Regions from separate parts of the Paenibacillus sp. FSL M7-1046 genome, predicted to be linked through region 2. Evidence: predicted binding sites of a transcription regulator. Region 2 holds the regulator's gene; the other holds the start of a gene.

Region 1 (11,081 bases), 3.6 Mb from region 2:
TGCGGTACTTCTCCTGATTGTTGCAGGCGAAATGCTTCAGTGTGGCGTTGGAGCCGCCCTTCATAATCCCGCGGGTGCAGGCTGCAGCAAAAATCCCTGAAATCAGCGGATCTTCTGAAAAATACTCAAAATTGCGCCCGTTCAATGGACTGCGGCGGATATTCAGACCCGGTCCCAGCAAGGCATCTACACTGTTGCTTAACAGCTCCCGGCCTTCCATGACATACAGCTCTTCCACCAATTCAGCATTCCAGGTTGCTGCCAGCAAGGTTCCAATGGCAACCTGTGTCGCCTTCTGCCCGCTGTCCATGCGAATGCCAGACGGGCCGTCTGCGGTACAGCCAACCGGAATTCCATAACTGAACAGCTGATCGCTTACACCACCGAAAGCCGAAGCCGTACCCGGTGTAACGAGCGGACTGCTCATGCCTTCGCCTCTGACAATCGCCGCCAGATCCTGGTCGCTAAGCTGGGCGATGAAAGCCTCCATGCTGACTTTGCCTTCATGGACATCTCTTAATTTATATCCTTGATTGCCGGTTTGCGCTAAGGTTTCAGGGAGATTGCCCTGAATGCGTTCAGCCATAGAAACCTTTTGTTTCGGCACCTCTGCATAGGTAAGTTCATAAGAGCCATCTGCTTTGCGGACTCCCGGGTGTATTCTTGTAAAGCTCTCCGTCGGCGCCAGCGCCTCTTGCAGCTGCTCCACAACCTGAAGAGCTTCCACGCTGTAACCGCTCTGTCCTTCCACGCCAACTTCAGCCAGCGCTTTAACACTGGTTCCCACGTAAAGGCGGTATGTCCCGGCTTCCAGCACATAAGCAGAAGCATGACCGGTCACTCCGGCGTCATCGTAAGAGGCCATCGAATGAACAGGGAAGCTTACAGTCAGACGCTGCGATTCACCCGGCTGGAGAAGTCGGGTCTTCACGAAGGCAGCCAAAGCTTTGGCCGGCTGGCCCAGCTTGCCTTGCGGCGCTTCATAATAGACCTGAACGACCTCTTTTCCCGCAAAGGCAGTTCCCGTATTAGATACGTTTACTTCAATAGCAATGTAGGCTTCTCCATCCTTGGTGATCACTTTGGCTTCTTCCGGCTTCACTTCAAACCGGGTATACGATAGACCGTATCCAAATTCAAATTGAACCCGCTTCGGGCAAAACGTCTCAAAATAACGATAGCCCACATAAATATCTTCCTGATAGAAGTTCTTGAGTTCATTACCGTAATTACGGGTCGAGGGATAATCCTCGATGGAATAAGCAATCGTATCGGTTAATTTACCGCTTGGTGTCACTTCTCCGGCCAGCACGTCGGCAATCGCATTGCCACCCTCCATACCGCCCTGCCAAGCATAAATCACACAAGGGATGGGGTGCGCATAACCTTCATCGTTCAACCAGCTCATATCGATAATATTGGAGACATTCAGCACAACGACGGTTTGCTCAAAATAGGCCGTCACCTGCTTCAACATCGCTTTTTCTTCATCATTTAACTGGTAGCTTCCCGGTTCGTCGGCATTATCCTGGTCTTCTCCGGCCGTACGTCCGATCACTACGATTGCTTTATTGGACTTAGCTCTTGCCTCTGATACCAGTTCATCGGTTAAAGGCATCTCCTTCTGGTGCCACGGCTCTGCAGCCCAGCCCCCGCCGCCATTATCAAAAGGGTTGCTCTCAATCCACGTTTCATATACAGCTGCCAATGGCTGGTTAATGGAAATGTTCTGTTTACTCCGAAGACCATCCAGCAGATTGGTTGTATGCGAAACATGGACACTGCCGCCCGAACCGGTTCCGCTGCGATAATAATTCACCTGGGTTCTGCCGAAAATGGCAACGTTGTCACTTGCCTGAAGCGGAAGAACTTGTCCTTCATTCTTTAACAGCACTGCACCTTCTGCGGCGACGACTCTGCTGAATTCAGCAAACCCTTCTAATGGAACTCCAAAACTTTGTGTGCTCAATGTATTCTCTCCCTATTATCATCTCTATACTTATTTCAACAACTTAATATTAATATACAAGCTCAGCTTCTATAAAAGCAAAGTTTCATCTGTTAATATTGTGAATATTCGGCTTGTTCATCCACCCAGACATTCCTAAACACCCGCTCCAGGAGCGGGTGTTTAGGAAAAGCACGAAGGGGCGCGGTCCCCGGCGGCCTGATTTTTATTTTTTACGCCGTTGTTTCGTCATCCGGTTATACATCACAAACGCAGCTATAATCGCGCCGATCATGCCGACGCTGGTCGCTGAATCATTGCCCATGCCAAACAGAAGGCACAGGTTCGTAACCACACTTCTCGTAAGCAGCGCAACCAATATCAGCATCAACGGACGCCAAATGTTATATCCTCTCATCCCTGCAACACCCCTGACCTAATTTTCACAAATCGGCAAACCCACTCAGCCTAAACCAACAATCTAATCTACTATTAGATGCTATTATAGCATAAGTAGGAATGCGCATACATTTTGGCCAGATTACAGAGCCGGGAGTAGTTAATTCCTTAGGAATAACACTTTCGCCCCCCGCCCCGCTGCAGCCTACTTCAGTATCTTGTTCAGCTCTTCCACTCTTTTCCGGCTGTCTATTCTAGCGTAGAAATAAAAAGCTATGGTGTGCAATACAACCGACAATAACAGCATTCCGGGCCACCAGGGCAGAATAACGTGAAACATATCTTGTGAAAATAACCAGACAATCAGCATTCCGCCCACTATCGTAATAATGGAGGAAATCAGAATATTCCAGAACGGCTTTAAAGTGAAATGATTCCATAAGGCATCGTACATAATTCCAAATAATACGGCCGATATTGCAGCAATCCCCGCAACATGCCACAGGTATACCATACTGATCGGTTGTTCCCTATAAAACAACGTTAACAGTAACGTTACCCATAAGGATGTCACCGTAAATACTTGAAAAAAAGAATGCTTGAACTGGCTAATCATGATATCTCCCCCTGAATTGTTTAATGTAATAGCGGCTGACAAAGTAACTGGAATGATCCGTGAGCACCACTTGAATCCTTGCGTTGTCTGTGGATGAAAACTCTTTAATATAACCCGTATTGATGATTGTTTGATTATTAATTTTCATAAAAAGGGCTGAATCCAGACTTTCGTTGACAACCTTCAACCGTTTATTGAGCAAATACCTTTCTCCGGTAATTACACGTACGCTGCACATGCGGTCTTCCGCTTCAATTACAGCAACCGTACTCCACCCGATTTGAACATGGCGGTCATTTTTCGCGTTGATCACTACAAGCTTTTTCTCTGCGGTATGAATAGCCTCTTTAATATTCCCCCAATGTTCCTTTTCCGCAGGATGGGTACTTACTTTGGCTACACCCCGGTCTAATCCTGAATCGGCTTCAAATATAACGTTCAATGCTGCGCCCTCCTTTCACAACTAATCTTATAAGCAAAACCTTGCTAAAACTATAGTATTGCGTTTTCTTGCAAAATCCTGCGGCTTTGTTGCACGGCGCGCTGCGGTGCATATGCACTGACACGAAAGGACATCCTTATGTGTGTATTTTTATGTATTTCTTTGATTTTGACAAGAACATTTGTTCGGGTTATACTTTTCCCAAGTGAGGGGGATTTGACCGTGGATATCATGGAGAAACTCGAAATTTTAACGGCTTCGGCCAAATATGATGTGGCCTGTACCTCAAGCGGATCGGACCGCAAAAGTCAGGCCGGAGGCATGGGCAATGCCGTCAGTATGGGCATCTGCCACAGCTTTGCGGCGGACGGCCGCTGCATTTCACTGCTAAAGGTGCTCATGACGAACAGCTGTGTTTATGATTGTGCGTATTGTGTCAACCGCAAATCGAATCAGACGCGCCGTGCTGCATTTACACCGGAGGAAATCGCAGACCTCACCATGCAGTTCTACCGCCGCAATTACATTGAAGGCCTGTTTCTCAGCTCCGGCATTATGCGTAACCCCGATTATACAACCGAGCAGCTGATTGCCGCTCTGGATCTGCTGCGGAACGTCCATCATTTCGGGGGCTATATCCATGTGAAGGCGATTCCCGGCGCAGATGATATATTGCTGTCCAGACTCGGCCTGCTCGCCGACCGCATGAGCGTCAACATCGAGCTGCCCTCCAAGGAGAGTCTTGGCCGGCTTGCTCCCGATAAGAGCAAACAGTCCATTCTGAAACCGATGGCCCTTATTAAAGAGAAGATAAACGAGAATTCTTCGGACATTGTCAAATACAACCATGCTCCCCGCTTCGCACCGGCCGGGCAGAGTACACAAATGATCGTAGGGGCAACACCGGATACCGATTACCAGATTCTCAACCTCACGGAAGGGTTGTACCGGAAGTATGGGCTGAAGCGTATCTTTTACTCTGCCTACACCCCCGTGGTAGAGCATTCGCTGCTGCCTTCTCTGGACACCAAACCGCCGCTCCTGCGGGAACACCGGCTCTATCAGGCTGATTGGCTGCTGCGCTTCTATGGCTTTCAGGCCAAGGAGCTGCTGGATGAAGCGGCGCCCAATTTCAATCCGCTGCTTGATCCCAAATGCAGCTGGGCCATCAATCACCGCGAACAGTTCCCGGTTGAAATCAACCGTGTGCCGTACGAAACGCTGTTGCGTGTACCGGGCATCGGCGTAAGGAGTGCTCAGCGGATTGTAAAAGCACGGCGGGCGGGAACATTGGATTTTTACGCGCTGAAGAAGCTCGGTGTCGTGCTGAAGCGCGCTCAATTTTTCATTACCTGTAAGGGAAAAATGCTGGAGGGGTTAAAAGTCGGCGAGCATACCCTGCTTCGTTCACTCATGTCCGGCCAAGAGCTGTCCCCGTTTCTACAGCCGCAGTACGAGCAGCTTTCCCTGTTCGATGACACGTATTTGGCAGCCTTGCCTGCAGCGGGAGCGGCAGCACTGAGGAAAGGAGAATCCTCCTGATGTTCAAGACGGCCGCTCTGGCCTATACCTATGACGGCAGCTTTGAGGGCCTGCTATGCTGCGTGTTCGAGAGTTATCAATGGAAAGAAACCCCGCTTACCATACATTCGGAGGGTGAGGGGCAAGGTCTGCTGCTGGAATCCAAATGGATTGAGACCGACAACGCCAAAGCAGACCGGGTGCTGCGCTCCATACCTCTGCGCATCTGTCCTGAGGCCGAAGAGCTTGTCCGTTTAGGATTCTGGACATGTACGCCAGACAAGGAACTGCTGCTGCTGAATTTTCTGTATCTCGGCTTCGCACATGGCCGCAAGGTTATGGACATGCTTGCCGATGATACCGTGAACGCCTTGCAGAAGGCAGTACAGCATCTGCGGCGGGAAGGGCATCTTTTTCTCGGTTTTGTGCGGTTTTCCGTTTACGGTCCGGTCATGGCGGCGGTGATTGAACCCCGCAACTACGTGCTCCCTGTCATTCAGGGGCATTTCTGCGACCGGTTTCAGGGCGAAAGCTTCATGATCTATGACAAGACCCATAGGATGGCGCTGATCCATCAGCCCGGCCAAGAAGCCATTATTCCACTGCAGGAATGGATACCCCCGGAGCCGGATGCGGCTGAAGAAGCCTATCGCCGCCTGTGGAAGAAATTCTATACTGCCATCGGTATCCAGGAGCGCCGCAACGACCGGCTGCGTTCCTCCCTGATGCCCAAGCGCTACTGGAAGCAACTTACGGAAATGGACGGGGGCAATGCGGCGGTACCGGTGCTCACAGCAAAACAGGCGCAAACTACACGACTGAAGAGCAAGGAGCGGCGTGAAGTGCACCAAGTAGAAACGGCTACACCATCCTTACAAGGACGGGATCCGTTTCAGGGAGAACGATAAGGACAATTTACAGTACCATTTTCTGATCACATGCGGAGAAAGGCGTTTCGCTACTAGGTAGTTTTTTTGGTGGAGGCTTACGTCTCGGTGTTCCAGAGACTTCGCTCTTCTTCCGAAGGCGTGTGTGTCCGGAAAGTGTATTCCTGGCTCTGAGTACAAACGGACCGAGTTGCACTTATTTGGGGCTTTTAGCCTGTTACAGTAGGAAAACGGACTCCAGCGCAGTTATTTTTCCATGATGGCCGCTTTTAGATAGAATGCAGAACAGATAAGGTCGTCTGGGTCCGCAAAAGAGAATAAACAGGGGGTTTACTCTCCATAGCGTCTCCTGAGTCCGTCCCTCGTAATTAAGGGGGACCTACTTTCAATATTGCTTCCCCAGAGCTCTTCCAGTTTGAAGACACACTCTAGCATATAAATCTTTAAAAAACACTCTGGAGGAGTGTTCGTGCGGCTGTAACCTGCATCCCCTGATCATTCGCGTATTTTAATCCGCTTCAGCAGAACATCTGCTCTAAAAGCACAAAGAGCACCCATCCAGGTGCTCTTGCTTATGCTTCTCCAGCTTGAAAGAGCAAGCTTGCTTCCGGGCTACCGCTCGTACCAGTACCCTGGAATGCCCCGCTCCAGCCGCATCAATGCCTCCAAATAGTAATAATCGCCCCAGATGGTGTAATCATCCGGGGAGTCGCCACCTCTAACGGAGTACGAACCATGCTTTAGCAGGCCTTCCGCTTCCTCGGCACCCTGCGTGGAATAATGCTCTGCCAGTGACTTCACTGATGCCTCCGCAGCGTCCAGAAAAAACTGGCGTTCCGGATCATCGGCATCCAGCTGCGAGGCTATCTCCAGCAGGCCGCAGGCGGCGATGGCAGAGGCGGAGCTGTCCCGTTTCGTATCCGGCCCCTGCGGAGCGTCAAAGTCCCAATAGGCTACCTGATCCTCCGGCAGATGGGCGATGAAGTAGCGGCCCAGGCGCTGCGCTGTCTCCAGCATCTCCGGGCTCTGCAGATAGCGGCTGATCAAGGCGAAGCCGTAAATGCCCCAGGCCTGCCCGCGGGTCCAGGTGGAGCCGTCGCTATACCCTTGGTGTGTTCCGCCCCGAATCGCTTCTCCGGTCGCCGGATCGAAGTAAAAGGTATGGTAGCTGGAATCATCACCGCGCACCAGAAAACGGCGGGCTTTGCGGGCATGCAGTTCTGCAGCCCGGCGGTATCTAATGTCACCGGTCTGCTCCGAAGCCCAGAGCAGCAGCGGCAGATTGAGCAGGCAGTCTATAATAATTCGCCCGCCATTCACCGGGTCCCCTTCCGGTCCCCAAGCCTGGATCAATCCCGCTTCTTCGCGCCAGCGCTTCATTAGCATGTCCGCAGCCTCCAGCGTCAATTGTCTTGCGGCGGCATCCTTCTCAATAATCCACTGCGCCTTGGAAGACAGCGAATACATAAAGCCGATATCATGATGATCGAAGATGATCTTATGGTCCATGCGGCGGCGGAAATTCTGCACGGTTTTTACCGCCTGTCCGCGATAGACGGGATCGTCACTGTATTCAGAGCACAGCCAGAGAATACCGGACCAGAAGCCTGCCGTCCACTCTGTGTTGTCATTCAGCGTATAATGCTCATCGCCTGCGCTCACATGGGGGAACCGGTCCCCGAATCTTGAGATGTTGCGTTTGGTCACGCCAAGCGCATCTTCAATCGCTTTTTTCCACATGCCAGTCATTGCTCCTTTACTAATTTCATTGAAATGTTCATCGACTCTCGTGGTGGATTAACCGGTTATTTTGCTTATATTGGCCGGGGGTGATCCCCTCATATTTTTTGAAGACGCGGATGAAGGAGTTGCTGTTCAGGAAGCCCACACGCTCCGATACCTCCTGCACGTTCAGTTCGTCCTCCTGTAATATCTTCTTGGCTTGTTCAATTCTGTACTGATTAATATAGTCGATGACATTTACCCCGGTCTGTTCCTTGAAATACTTGGAGACATAGGTAGGGTGGAAACGGAAACGCTCCGAAATGTGGGTCAGTCCCAGATTAACATCAGAATAGCTCTCATGGATGAAATCAACCAGCTGATCCTTCAGCTCCGTATTGTGGGACCGCTTGCGTTCATGAACCATTTGGCAGACCGTCTCCAGAATCCGCAGCAGTTCCGCCTCAATCTCCTCAAAGGTCTCGCAGGCAAACAGCTGGCGGATCAGCTCGTTGCGCTGAGTTAGCTCCTTCCGGTCATCGCTCTTCATCTGCTCGGTGGCCTTCAGCATGGTGCCGATCAGCTCGAACATCAGACAGCGGGCCAATTCGACAGACAAGGGCTCCCCGGCGAAATTGGTCATCAGTATCTCATTCATGACCTCGGTGGAGCGGGCATAGTTGCCCGTGGCGATATAATTGACCAGCTGCCGCTCCAGATCCAGCGGATAATACAATTCCTCTTTGGGCTGGCGGATCCGGTTCTGGTCAATAATCTGGCCAATGCCCAGAATCAGCCGGTATTCGAGCGCCTCCTCCGATTCCCGGAAGCAGGCTGCGATTTCCGCTATGGATTGGCGGATGCCGCTTACTCCCACCGAGAAATAGACCAGGAAACGCGATTGGATGAAATGCTGCGCCTCTTCGGCGGACTTGATCAACTGCGGGAGTGCCTCCCCAGCACTTCCCCGGATATTGACCAGAAAGGCAATTCTTCCGTCCATCTCGGCGGAATAGACGGGACCCACTGCGCTCATCAGCTCCTCCAGCACATTGGTTAGAATCAGATGGACGAATTGAATTTTCTTCTCCTTATCCTCCGGCTCTCTGGTGCGGAATAATCCCCCATAATTCTCGATATGCAGGAGCAGTACGGCAAAAGAATCCGTCTCCAAGCGAATGCCCAGGTGCTCCATCTCCGCAGCAAGCTCCGCTCCAGGCCGCACCCGTCCCTTCATCATTCTCGACAGGAAGCTGCTGCGCACCATTGTCTGCTGCTCTTTAAGCCTTGTAGCGAATTGATCCTGCTCTTCCCAGGCCCGGGTCAGCACGTTTTGCAGAATGCCGAATTCATCGTCCCGCTGCTCCAGCTTCACTTTGACTTTATCGGAGATGATATTCATGATCCGGCCGAGCGGCCGGTAATTTCGCCGGGTGAACCACCAGGCCGCCACGCCGCCGAGCATGAGTACGGCCGCAACCCCGGCAAAGGTGATGTTGCGGATGACCGTCAGCTTTTTGGCATAAATGCGTGTAGGAACAATAGAGACATACTGCCAGTCCTGCACATTGGAGGAAATCTGCGAGACCGTCACGGATTCACCGTTCCATTCTGCCGTTCCTGTCCTTCTTCCGGAATCTTTGTTCAACTGCAAATAAGCCTTTATAGTGTAAGGGGTTTCAATAGGTCCGGTAGAAAATAGCGTGCGCCCGTCACGGTCAAGGATGAATACTGTGCTCTCCTTGTCCAAACGCACATTATTTATAGCCTGCTGGAACCGGTCGGGGTCCAAAGTGACCACAAAGGTAGCCGGACTGTCGCCGGTTGCCTGAATAGGGAAGGGCTGGAGATAGACCAGCGTCTCCTCAATGCGCTGATCCTCACTCCGAACCTCCATTTTGCGGAACACACTTTCGCGGGATTCCTGCATCAGCCGTGTCCACTCCTGCTCGGTCACGCCGGTCCCCTCATAATAAATCTCATACAAAAAGTTCTTAGAAACCAGCGAAGAGGAGGATAACGCCACGTCGGAAGCTTTGACATAAATATATAATTCACGGATCAGTCCATTCCCGATCCGGATGGATTTGAGGTTTTTGATCAGATCAAGCCCCATCAGCCGCCATCTTGCATCCTGTTCGGAAGCGTGGTTGATGAAGCTGCTAAGCTGGGAATCAGCCATTAGCTGGCTGCTGATACTTCCGATATCTCCCATCTGGCTGTCGATGTTCTCCTGCACCTGGGACAGCAGAACCATATTTGAGCGGTTGACTTCCTCCTCCAGCAGATTGCGGGATTCCACAAAGACGGCTGCGCCGATGAGGATAGGAATGAGCAGGATTACCAGATAAGAGATACTCCAGGACAACAGGATGCTCTTCTTCTTCATGGGTCTCCTCCTCAAAAGTAAGCTTTGGCGGCAAAATTTGAATTATTCCTTAATGGCTCCAATCATAACGCCTTTGACAAAATATTTCTGCAAAAACGGATAAATGAACAGAATAGGCAGTGTGGCCACCATGACCGTTGCGTATTTCACACTTTCACCGATGGCCTCCTTGTCGCCCATTGCCGCTGCCGTCGTCATCGAATCCGTGCTGTTCTGAATCAGAATTTCCCGCAGCACCAGCTGGAGCGGATACAAATTACGGTCGCGGAGATACAGGATCGCACCAAACCAGGAGTTCCAGTGAGCCACACCATAAAATAGAATCATTACTGCAATGACCGGCATGGATAAGGGTACCACAATCCGCCAGAGGATGCGTACCTCTCCCGCACCATCAATCCTTGCCGATTCCAGCAGGCTTTCGGAAATCTCCTGAAACGAGGTGCGCATAATGATCAGATTATAGCTGCTGACCAGTCCCGGCACGATGAGAGCCAGTAAATTGTTACCCATGTGCAGCGTGTTGTTAATCAGCAGGTAAGTTGGAATAATCCCGCCGTTGAAGAACATCGTGAACACAATGGCCAGCATAATCGGATTCCGGAGCATGAAATTTTTGCGGGACAAGGTATACGCGCCAAGAATGGTGAACAGCAGATTGAGCGCCGTCCCCAGCACCACAATCACAATCGTATTCCGGTAGCCGGACAGAATGCTGGGATTGCTCAGCACCAGCTTATAGCTGTCCAGATTGAACCCTTCAGGGAAGAAGAGCAGACCGCTGTGGGCCATTAATCGCCCCGAGTCGCTAAGCGATGCATTCAGTACATGCAGCAACGGATACAAGGTGAAGATGATCAGCACGACCATCAGGAGCATATTTGCCCCGTCAAATAGCCTTTCTCCAATCGTTCTTTTTATTTTCATGGAAATCCCTCACTTTATCTTCCCAGGTGAATGTGTGCTTGCACGCCTGCATGCGCTTAACTTCACCTTTGGAGTTTAACGCGTACTAGAACAGCTTATTGTCGGATACCGCTTTGGATAGACGGTTGGCGCCAATCAGCAGGATAAAGTTGACGACCGACTGGAATAGGCCTACAGCTGTGGTGTAGCTGAACTCGGCGCTTTCACTGATCCCTTTGCGATAGACAAAA
Region 2 (11,081 bases):
CCATGCCAGCGCTGCTGTACATTTTCTAGCAACCGTGATTTCTTTGCCCTTCGCCTTCGGCATAATTTGCTCCAATGCAAGATCCACCAGCTCTTGGACGGAGCCTTGTCTTGGGATTAGCTTGATAATCCCCGTTTCCAGGCGCGAAGTCTTCATCAAGGCGTGAATCAGGAAATGAAGCTTCTCAGCTTGTGTTGACAGGGCCTTTACACAAGTTGAACCATCTTGAGGTAATTCGTATTCACTGAGAATTTGAGAATATAGCAAGATATTCGAGATAGGTGTTTTCGTTTGATGCGCAATATCGGATATGAGTTCGCTAATTTTATTCTTTTCAGCTAGTGAATTTTTAGAAGATACTGAACAAAGAGCTAGAAAATGGGCGAGCTTTGCCTCTAACGCAGATATAACGGATTCGTCAAAAACCCTCTCTGAAAAGTTGCCGTCAATCGCAGTATCAATCATGTTCTCAAATGTTTTTAGAGTTTTGTCGATGTTTTTGCGGTATAGCATAATCGCAGCAGCTGCTGCTATAAGTGCAATAACGGCAATTCCAATACATATATAGTTCAAAATTGTCATTTTATAGCCCATGTATAACCGATCCCATAAACGGTTTTGATGTACTGGGGGGCAGAGGGGCGCTTTTCGAGTTTATCACGCAGCCTTTTTATCGTCACAGACAGGGCATTTTCACCTACATATTCGGCTCCATCTGTCCAGATGCTGTCCACCAGACGATCACGGGAAACGGTAATCCCCCGATTGTCAATCAAGATACGAAGTAGTCTTTGCTCGGTTTTACTAAGCTCGACCGGATTACCATTGTTCAAAAATTTCATCTTATCAAATGAAAAGTAGAAATCGTCAACTTGAATGGTGTCGGGGTGCGGGTGTCTGGCTTTTTTTAGTTGAACTCCTACTCTTGCCCTTAATACCATAAGACTAAAAGGTTTAGTGATATAATCATCGGCACCCAGCTCAAAGCCAGTGACAATATCCGTTTCCAGATCATGAACAGTTAGAACAATAACTGGCACCGTTGTTGTTTGGCGTATGTAAGTTAAAAGATCCAGCCCGCTTCCATCCGGCAAATTAACATCTAGAATTACTAAATCAAAGGCAGTAGTATTTAATTGTTCTTTTGCAGAGGCAAAGTCATGCTTTTGCATGATGGTTATATGGGGCCCTTTGAGTGCAATGACAATACCATCGCTCAAGGCGATATCATCTTCAACTATTAATATGTTATTCATTATTTTTACTCCGATCCTGTCAGTTTTACTTAGCGCGATAACTAAAAAGATGTTTAGCCGGGTGTTATTAATCTACGCATTAACATCTCCCAAAAATAGTATAAAACAGAACTGGGAGGAGATGATGAAATGGCAGAAACATAGGGTGGAATTGAGGGCCATAATTGGTGTCTGGTAACTAATGTCTTTGATAATAATATAACACTTGAAGAATTGTTTGTTGAAACAGCGCCACTGGGTGTGCAAAACTATCAATTGATCCTTGAGAATCAGACTCCGGCTACTGTAACTGGAAAATAGTTCACCATCCTTTGACGAACAATACCCCGTCAGTGATTATAATGACGGGGTATTGATGTCTATTGTTTAAGCTTTTCCCAGACAAGTGCCGAAAGTAAATATGGATTTTATGGAGCAAATGAAACATTCTGTACAATATATCGAATTACGAAGAACGCAATAATGAACAGGGAGGCGAATCCAAGTAAAAAGGAAACGATAGCTTTATCTGAACGCGTGAGTTTACTCATTGCGATCACTCCTAGTTAATATTTAGTAGATTATACAATTAATCAGTGTACATCACAAACTCCTTGTTAATTTACTTGGACGAACTGCTCAACGAATTGTTGCCGGTCTCTTTTGTTGAAGTGTGGCTTGCTAACTTTCTCTCTCCATATTTCATTGGAAGCCAGTGTACTGAAGTCCACGTTATAAAATCGCTCAATTTCTCCTTGCGTGAGAGCTACGGAATAGATTTTCCCATCGTATGGAATCACCATGTCAATCGAAGCAGCTCCGTGGAATTGCGCGAATAATCGGCTTGTTTCTTCCATAAGAAGTTTGTTTATTTGGTCGCCTGTAGAAAAGTAATCGATGTAATCTTCGTTCGTAATGCCGGAGGTTGGGTTCGCTTCTTTATATGCTTGGTAGGTCTCAAAAAAAGTAACCGTTATATTGTCTGTCCCGACGATTACATCTTTTATAAAAGTTTTACCTGTAAGGTTGGCAGTAAAAGCTAGCACCTCGTCAGCAGATAAAGGTACTTGATCAGCAGACGTTGCTTGAGTGGGGTTGGCAGTTCGTTCAGCTGAAGGTGAAGGGGTTGGGGCAGTTGCAGGTTCTGCTGTAGGCTTAGTCGTTGGTTTTGTTGCTGGAGATGGACTTGATTCGGTTGTTGGCTTGGCAGTAACCATCGCTGTTGCTAGCGCCGTAATCGAAGCAGTATGATCATCTGACTTGTCCTCGTTCCCGGTGGTAACCAGCCCTATGATGCCGGCGGCTATTAAGACCACCCAGAACCACCAAATATTATAGAATGGTTTGTTCTTTTTCATCTTTTTCCTCCCGCCTGTAAGGGTGAATTCCTGTATAACACTAGGATAGCCCATTCAGTCACCTTACATAAGTATGGATAAGACATATGCGCGTAACCGAACTTAAAGAGAACGGCCAATAGCGGAACGAATAGCTGATCTTCAAACTATATGGTATTTATTACCCATTTTGTGGGCATTGCAAGCGTATGGTGTATGCTCTTTATTTTATATTCTGCTTGCGGAAAAGCCAGGTTATTTATACTTATATTGGTTTGACAAAAAACCGTCCAGACGGTATAGTTGAAATCGGGGTGATAAGGTGACTATACATAACAACAGCTCCAAGAAAAAAATGATTTTGCAAGCGGCCTCCTCCATTGTTCGTGATCAAGGGGTGGAACACTTAACTCTGGAAGCTGTGGCTAAAGCGGCCAACGTGAGCAAAGGCGGTTTACTGTATCACTTTCCTAACAAGGAACAACTGGTTTCCGGTATGGTGGATGAGCTGACCCGAAACTTTACGGAAGATGTTCAGAGCCGTGTAGAGCATGACCAGCAACAAGCTGGTAAATGGAGCAGGGCATACATTGAATCTACTTTTTATGGTTTTGGAGAAGGCAGTGACATGAACTCGGTGCTGGCAGCAGCTTTATTTACGAATCCCGGCTTGTTGACAAACATGCAGGAGAAATATGCTGAATGGCAACATAATTTTGAAAATGACGGTGTGGATCCACTGCGGGCAACCATTGCCCGACTGGCGACCGACGGACTCTGGTTTGCGGAAAAGTTTGGACTGGCACCGCCAGATCTGGAGTTAAAAGAACGTATTTACAAAGAATTGATGGACGGAGTAAAGGAGGAGAAGTAAGTGCCGTATCTGTTTTTGGCGATATCCATTGCCAGCGAACTTGTAGGAACTTCGATGCTCAAAGCATCGCAAGGATTCACCAAAATAATCCCGGTAATCATAATGCTGATTAGTTTCATTTGCTCGTTCTTCTTTTTGTCGTTGTCACTGAAGACTATTCCATTAAATGCGGCCTATGCAATTTGGTCTGGAATCGGAGCGGTAGCTACAGTTCTGATCTCGGTACTGATCTGGAAAGAAAAAATAAATACAGGCAGCGTAATAGGAATAACCTTAATCGTCATTGGTGTGATTGTGCTGAATTTGCTGGGACCTGGACATGGTTCTTCTGAAGAAGCTGCCGAAACACAACAAACCAGCCTTTCCGATAGAGCCTAAGACGAAGCTGTTGAAATAAAGATCATATACAATTTGTTCCATACAACAGTATAATGACGAAATAACAGTACCCTGCCAGAACGGTGGGGTATTTTCATATTCAAAAATACAGGGGAGTGAGTAAAAGTTGTCTGTGCATCGGGAGAATTTCTTCATTAATGGAATTGGCGTATTTAGCGTATTGATGTGGCTCATATCGGCTGTAGCTTGTATTTACGCATTCGTACTGTTGGTTAAACTTGCCCGTAGAGGAATAGTAGCTTTGGATTTGTACATATATGCTAAAAACCGTGAAATACGCGACCGTTATGAATCAGCAGACAGGAAGGACCCATATTAAGCACAATGAAAAACACCCTCGATCATTTTTTTGTGATCGTTAGGGTGTTTTTGCTTTTTGTCTGACCACCATGCTGTTACTCCCTTATTGTAACCCGTGTTCCAATAGGTACGATTGCTGCAAGGGCCAGCACATCCTCATTGTACATGCGGATACAGCCATGGGAGACCATATGTCCGATGGAGGAAGGGTCATTCGTTCCATGAATGCCGTAATGTGGTTTGGATAGACCCATCCAGAATGCGCCGAAGGGTCCGCCAGGCTTAGGCTGTTTGTTAATGATAGTGTATTCTCCCGCCGGTGAAACGGTAAGCATGGTGCCAATACCGACAGGGAACCCTCGGGTAACGATGTTATTGTCAAGCAAATAAAGCATGCGCTGCGACAGATCAACAATAATCCGATAATTAGGCATAGGTTCAGCACTCCTTTGATATCAGAATATGTGCGGAGTGCTGTTGCTGTTCGAAGGAAATGTTATATGAGATAAATAGAACAAATGTTCGCAATGAGTAAAATGACCATATGAAAGGGGGAAAGGGCTGCTTCACTTGAAAAAGCGAAGCAGCCCTTAAATATGAACAAAAATATTAATGGATATCGCGGAAGAGACCGATAACTCGTCCCAAAATCGTAACGCGGTTAAGACGGAGGGGTTCATAAGCCGGATTCTCCGGCTGTAGACGAATGTGGTCACGTTCTTTGTAGAATGTCTTGACTGTAGCTTCGTCTTCTTCAGTCATGGCAACGACGATATCGCCATTGTCAGCAGTCTGCTGCTGGCGGACGATTACGTAGTCACCATTCATAATACCTGCTTCCACCATGCTGTCACCGAGAACGGAGAGCATAAATACCTTGTTGTCCCCCACATAGTGGGAAGGTAGTGGGAAGTAATCTTCGATATTCTCCGTTGCGGTAATCGGCACCCCGGCGGTGACCTTACCTACGACAGGAATACGGGTAACCGTCTGTACGAATTGATGTACATTCTCGGAATCTTCCTGGCCGAGCAGCTCAATTGCACGCGGTTTCGTAGGGTCGCGGCGGATAAGGCCTTTCTTCTCAAGCCGGTCCAGATGGCCGTGCACTGTGGAGCTTGAGGCCAAGCCTACAGCTTCACCGATTTCCCGGACGGACGGAGGATAACCCTTGCTACGGACTTCGTTACGTATAAATTCCAGGATCGCCAGTTGACGACTCGAAATCTTTGACATCGGAATCAACCCCATATAGTATGTTTGGGAAAATTATAACATAGAACTTCCGTTCGTACAAACATAAGTTCTAACAATCTGAGATTAATAGTGGAAATAGTAGCTTTTTACCATATTAGTATCCAATAACGGCTTGAAAATGGCGGGACAAGACAAAGCCGGTGCTGGAAACTGGCACATTTATGGATAAGGAAAAAAAGCGAACAATTGTTCTAAAAAATCTATTGATCAAAACACATGTTCGTGTTATATTATTTTCGAAAGTAAGAACAAGTGTTTGGAGGACGATGACAATGTTAAAATACAGTACATACCGCAGCATCTACGAAGAGGCCGGTGAAGTTAATTCAACTAGAGGACAATCTGCTTCTAATCATATGAATGAAATGAAACAATCCGCCGCCGCTTTATTTGCAGCGATCTTAGGATTATGCCGTAAAGAATATCTCGTGAAGCTTGTGCTGGTCTTTATGCTTGTTGTATCTGGATTTACAGTTGTTGGTAATGTTTTTGCGAGTTCAGCATCATTAGTGAAGCAGGAAAAGCGGGTAGTAGTTGAACGCGGAGACACGCTCTGGAGTATCGCCCTTAAGAACAAACCAGCGGGTATGAAGACGGTCGTATATATAGAAGGAATTAAAAAAACAAGCGGTTTGAAGAACGGGAACATTCAGGCCGGAGATATACTGACATTGCCTGTGTATTAACTTCATCATAAGCAGTATAGACTGACGTAAAGAGCTTTCAGGGGGTAGACCTTGACAAGCTCTTTTTCTCATGGCAAAGTTAGAATGAATTTATAGGGGAGGGGAAAGCATTGAATATTGACGAATTGGTCGCACGCATCAATGAACTGGCACGCAAACAGAAGAATGGCGGCCTGAGTGAAGAGGAATTGGCTGAACGGGCCAAGCTCCGCGAAATTTATCTGGGCAACATCCGCAGCAACTTCCGGGCCCAGCTCGACACTATTGAAATCGTGGATAATGATGAGCATGAACAAGGCAACAAGGGACTCAAACATTAGTCCAGTGTGTCTTTTTCATAGATATTACAGGATGACTAGGGGGAACTAACATGGCCCGTTCTTGGGAAAGAATGGTTCAACGCAACACACAGCAGGTCAACAAGCAAAGAAAGAAGCAGGGCAAGGATTCCATTTATGCTTCTTCGTCAAAATCAGCTGCGAAAAATAGTGATATCTTTAAGGGCCGCAACATTGCATTTCCTGTTGTTCTAATGCTGCTTGGAATTATGTTCTGGGTGGTAGGCTCGATCGACGAGGCCAGAGGCAGCGGCATCCTTGCCAATTGGCTGGGCGTCGTTCTTTACTTTGCGCTGGCGGCACTTCTATTCTTCCGGCGTCCGTATCTGAAGGTTGAGCGCAACAGAGTGTCTACGATTAAGTATAACCGCGAACGCTGGCTGCAAGCTGGAGATATTGAGAAGATCACTTTGTCCCGTGGAGTGGTCGTGCTTAAATATAAGGGCAAGCGCAAACAGTGGATTTTCTCCAAGCTGATTAACCGCTATAACACTGAGGCCATGGGTGTACGCCTGGAGGAGTTCGGCAAAGCCAATAACATCGAAGTAGTACACGAGTAGGAAGATATAACAGCGTAGGGAGAGGGAGAAATCTAATGCCAATTACCGCCGTACTATTTGATCTTGACGATACATTGCTCTGGGATGAACGGAGTGTTGAAGAAGCCTTCCGCAATGCATGTGAAGCTGCAGGTGACTCCATTGATCCTAAAGAGCTTGAAGTTGCTGTTCGCAGGGAAGCCAGGAATCTTTATGAAACTTATGAGACGTTCCCTTTTACAAAGATGATCGGGATTAATCCTTATGAAGCACTTTGGTCCAATTTCTCAGCTGGAGAACAGCCGGAGTTCCGTAAGCTCCAACTGTTGGCTCCTGTATACCGTAAAGAATCGTGGCGGCGTGGTCTGGCCTCCCTCGGTGTCGAAGATGAGGTGCTTGCCGAAACGCTGGCAGACAGGTTTGCTGCCGAGCGCCGTAGCCTGCCTTACATGTATGAAGAGACGTTACAGGTGCTTGATGCACTCCGTGGTAAGGTGAAACTGCTGCTGCTTACGAATGGTTGCCCGTCACTGCAGCAGGAGAAGCTCGACGGAGTGCCTGAGCTTATCCCCTATTTTGATCATGTAGTTATCTCAGGCAGCTTTGGCAAAGGAAAACCGGACAAGGATATCTTCCTGCATGCTCTTTCGCTGCTGGATATAACCCCTGAACAAGGGATCATGGTCGGCGACAAACTCACGACGGATATTAAGGGCGGCTTGGCCGCTGGCCTGACTACTGTCTGGATCAACCGTACTGACAAATTACCAAATCCTGAGATTCAGCCGGATTATAGAATCGGCCATCTCTCTGAGCTCCTCCCCCTGGTACAATCGCTATAGTGTAACCTTTGTGAAGCCGGTATCCCCTAAGGGGATGCTGGCTTTTTTGCGCTCAAAGAAAGAGGTTGGTCAATTCTTATAGGGAGAGAATTCATCTGTATATGACTAACTTCACGAAAAAGGCGTGAAAGTTTAAGCGATCTTCTAAAATTGCGAATATGTTGTGTATAATAGTAAAAGAATGCAACCGCAAGCTGGAAATATCATTATAAATTCTACCTTGGTCGGGAGGACTCCGGATGATGAAACCCAAGAAGCTGATTGCTCTTTTTACGATTGTGGCGATGTCAATGATTGTAAGCTGTTCAGGTAATAGTGGTGAATCAAGCCATATGCATGACGGATCAGAGCACTCTATGGAACCGATTCACGTCGAACTGAGCTGGAATCCGGTGGACGTGTCGGTAAATCAAAAGGTAGTTTTTGAGGCTGTGGTTACCCAGGGCAGTGAAACTGTGGATGATGCGAAGGCGGTGCTTTTTGAGATTGTGAATAAGAATAATGAAGAAGACAAGCAGGAGCTTGAAGGCAAGCTCTCCGGCAACGGTACATATAAAGCTGAGGCGATCCTGATGAAGGAAGGCAAATATGATGTGACTTCGCATGTAACAGCTAGAACACAGCACTCTATGCCGACTAAAGAACTTACAGTGCAGCCATAATGAAATAGAGATAGAGGCTGGCTATAAAGAAAAACTATTATGCAGAGTGGAAAGGAAGGCTTTTCGATTCCGCTTTATTCTGCTAAACTTACTCTAATGTTTTACTGGGGGGATATGAAGTGGCTAAATACACACTTGCTGAAAGCTTGCAGCAGCGGATACTGATTTTAGACGGAGCAATGGGCACGATGATTCAACAGGTGCCACTTACCGGTGAAGATTTTGGCGGGGATGATCTGGATGGCTGTAATGAGATGCTTGTGCTCACCCGTCCGGAGGTTATACAGACTATTCATGAACAATATCTTGAAGCAGGCGCAGATCTGATCGAGACGAATACCTTCGGCGCAACCTCGGTTGTGCTTGCCGAATACGATATCCCTCAGCGGGCCCGGGAGATTAACCTGGAAGCTGCGAGGCTGGCCAGAAATGCTGTTGAAAAGATTGAAACGCCCGATCACCCGCGTTACGTAATCGGGGCGATGGGCCCGACAACAAAAACGCTTTCGGTCACCGGAGGCGTAACATTCCAGGAGCTGGTGGATAGCTACGAGGAGCAGGCTATAGCGCTGATTGACGGCAAAGTGGATGCCCTGTTGCTGGAAACTTCCCAGGATACTTTGAATGTGAAAGCCGGAAGCATTGGGATCCGCAACGCCTTTGAGAAGGCAGGCATCACTTTGCCAGTCATGATCTCGGGTACTATCGAACCGATGGGTACGACGCTCGCTGGACAGAATATTGAGGCGTTCTATATCTCGCTGGAGCATCTGAAGCCGATCTCCATCGGGCTGAACTGTGCAACCGGACCCGAGTTTATGCGCGATCATATCCGGTCGCTCTCGGCAATTTCTTCGGCAGCAGTTAGCTGCTATCCCAATGCCGGGCTGCCGGATGAGAACGGGAACTATCATGAGTCACCGGATTCGCTTGCCCGCAAGCTGGCAGGTTTTGCCGAGAAGGGCTGGCTGAATATTGCCGGCGGGTGCTGCGGAACGACACCGGATCATATCCGGGCGATGGCTGAAACACTAGCAGCTTATCCGCCGCGCCAGCTGGAGGGAAGTCATCCGCCGGCGTTGTCAGGCATTGAGCCTGTTTATGTTGAGAGTGACAACCGTCCTTATATGGTAGGTGAGCGTACGAATGTACTCGGCTCACGGAAATTCAAGCGGCTGATCGTGGAAGGGAAATACGAGGAAGCCTCGGAGATTGCCCGGGCACAGGTCAAGAGTGGAGCTCAGGTCATTGACGTCTGCGTACAGGATCCGGACCGCGATGAGATCGAGGACATCAAGCTGTTTCTGGAGCTGGTAGTCAAAAAGGTGAAGGTTCCATTGATGATCGATACAACCGATCCCAAAGTTATTGATCTGGCGCTGCAATATTGCCAGGGCAAAGCGATTATTAACTCCATTAACCTTGAAGATGGTGAAGAAAAATTCGAACTGGTTACACCGCTGATTCATAAATACGGGGCTGCGATTGTCGTAGGCACGATTGACGAATCCGGACAGGCCATTAAAGCGGAAGACAAGCTGGAGGTTGCCAAACGCTCCTATGATCTGCTGGTGAACAAATATGGGCTGGCGGCAGAGGATCTGATATTTGATACACTGGTGTTCCCTGTTGGTACAGGGGATGAGCAGTATATCGGCTCTGCTAAGGAGACCATCGACGGCATCCGCATGATCAAGGAAGCCCTGCCTTCGGTGCATACGATACTGGGGATCAGTAACGTTTCTTTTGGACTGCCGGAAGCGGGCCGTGAGGTGCTGAACTCGGTCTTCCTGTATGAATGTACGAAAGCCGGACTGGATTATGCCATCGTGAATACGGAGAAGGTAGAGCGTTATGCTTCCATCCCGGAAGAAGAGCGCCATCTGGCTGAGCAGCTGATTTACAATACGAATGATGAGACTCTGTCTGCCTTCGTTGCTGCGTTCCGTGAGAAAAAGGTTGAGAAGAAAGAGAAGATCTCCAATCTTTCGCTGGAAGAACGGCTCGCTTCCTATGTGGTTGAAGGAACGAAGGAAGGGCTGATACCTGACCTTAACGAAGCGCTGACCAAAAGTGGTCCATTGGAAATCATCAACGGGCCGCTTATGGCTGGAATGTCCGAGGTGGGCCGGTTATTTAACAACAATGAGCTGATTGTCGCTGAAGTGCTGCAAAGCGCTGAAGTAATGAAGGCCTCTGTCGGCCATCTGGAGCAGTTTATGCAGAAGGACGAGACATCGGTGAAAGGCAAGATTATGCTGGCCACCGTCAAAGGAGATGTCCATGATATCGGTAAGAACCTTGTGGAGATCATTCTCTCCAACAATGGTTACCAGATCGTTAATCTGGGTATAAAAGTACCACCTGAAAATATCATTGAAGCTTTCCGCCGGGAGAAGGCCGATGCGATCGGCCTGTCCGGCCTGCTCGTCAAGTCGGCGCAGCAGATGGTCCTGACCGCCCAGGATTTGCGCTCAGCAGGTATTGATGTGCCGATCATGGTAGGCGGTGCCGCGTTGACCCGTAAATTCACTAAAAATCGTATCCGGCCTGAATATGACGGCTTGGTACTGTACGCTAAAGATGCGATGGATGGTCTGGATATCGCTAAT

Evidence for each region. Region 2 encodes LexA, which represses DNA repair genes until DNA is damaged. Its sites were predicted from a motif close to CGAACATATGTTCG; they were not measured.
Region 1: a site for LexA is predicted at 3,580-3,593, ahead of NYE29_RS08885 (putative DNA modification/repair radical SAM protein). Genes of this name have one in related genera too.

What each region holds. Positions count from the first base shown of each region.
Region 1 is NZ_JBBOXB010000001.1:2,080,920-2,092,000, forward strand. Features, by position in the region: gene NYE29_RS08865 (glycoside hydrolase family 3 C-terminal domain-containing protein) at 1-1,969, opposite strand, end outside; gene NYE29_RS08870 (hypothetical protein) at 2,175-2,366, opposite strand; gene NYE29_RS08875 (hypothetical protein) at 2,553-2,963, opposite strand; gene NYE29_RS08880 (LytTR family DNA-binding domain-containing protein) at 2,956-3,405, opposite strand; gene NYE29_RS08885 (putative DNA modification/repair radical SAM protein) at 3,637-4,947, shown strand; gene NYE29_RS08890 (TIGR03915 family putative DNA repair protein) at 4,947-5,834, shown strand; gene NYE29_RS08895 (glycoside hydrolase family 88 protein) at 6,426-7,553, opposite strand; gene NYE29_RS08900 (helix-turn-helix domain-containing protein) at 7,591-9,924, opposite strand; gene NYE29_RS08905 (carbohydrate ABC transporter permease) at 9,967-10,851, opposite strand; gene NYE29_RS08910 (ABC transporter permease) at 10,937-11,081, opposite strand, start outside.
Region 2 is NZ_JBBOXB010000001.1:5,653,656-5,664,736, forward strand. Features, by position in the region: gene NYE29_RS25175 (sensor histidine kinase) at 1-582, opposite strand, end outside; gene NYE29_RS25180 (response regulator transcription factor) at 579-1,256, opposite strand; gene NYE29_RS25185 (hypothetical protein) at 1,664-1,786, opposite strand; gene NYE29_RS25190 (hypothetical protein) at 1,853-2,593, opposite strand; gene NYE29_RS25195 (TetR/AcrR family transcriptional regulator) at 2,928-3,446, shown strand; gene NYE29_RS25200 (DMT family transporter) at 3,447-3,824, shown strand; gene NYE29_RS25205 (L,D-transpeptidase) at 4,241-4,579, opposite strand; gene lexA (transcriptional repressor LexA) at 4,755-5,381, opposite strand; gene NYE29_RS25215 (LysM peptidoglycan-binding domain-containing protein) at 5,564-6,088, shown strand; gene NYE29_RS25220 (DUF896 domain-containing protein) at 6,199-6,408, shown strand; gene NYE29_RS25225 (hypothetical protein) at 6,459-6,986, shown strand; gene NYE29_RS25230 (HAD family hydrolase) at 7,022-7,807, shown strand; gene NYE29_RS25235 (FixH family protein) at 8,047-8,469, shown strand; gene metH (methionine synthase) at 8,649-11,081, shown strand, end outside.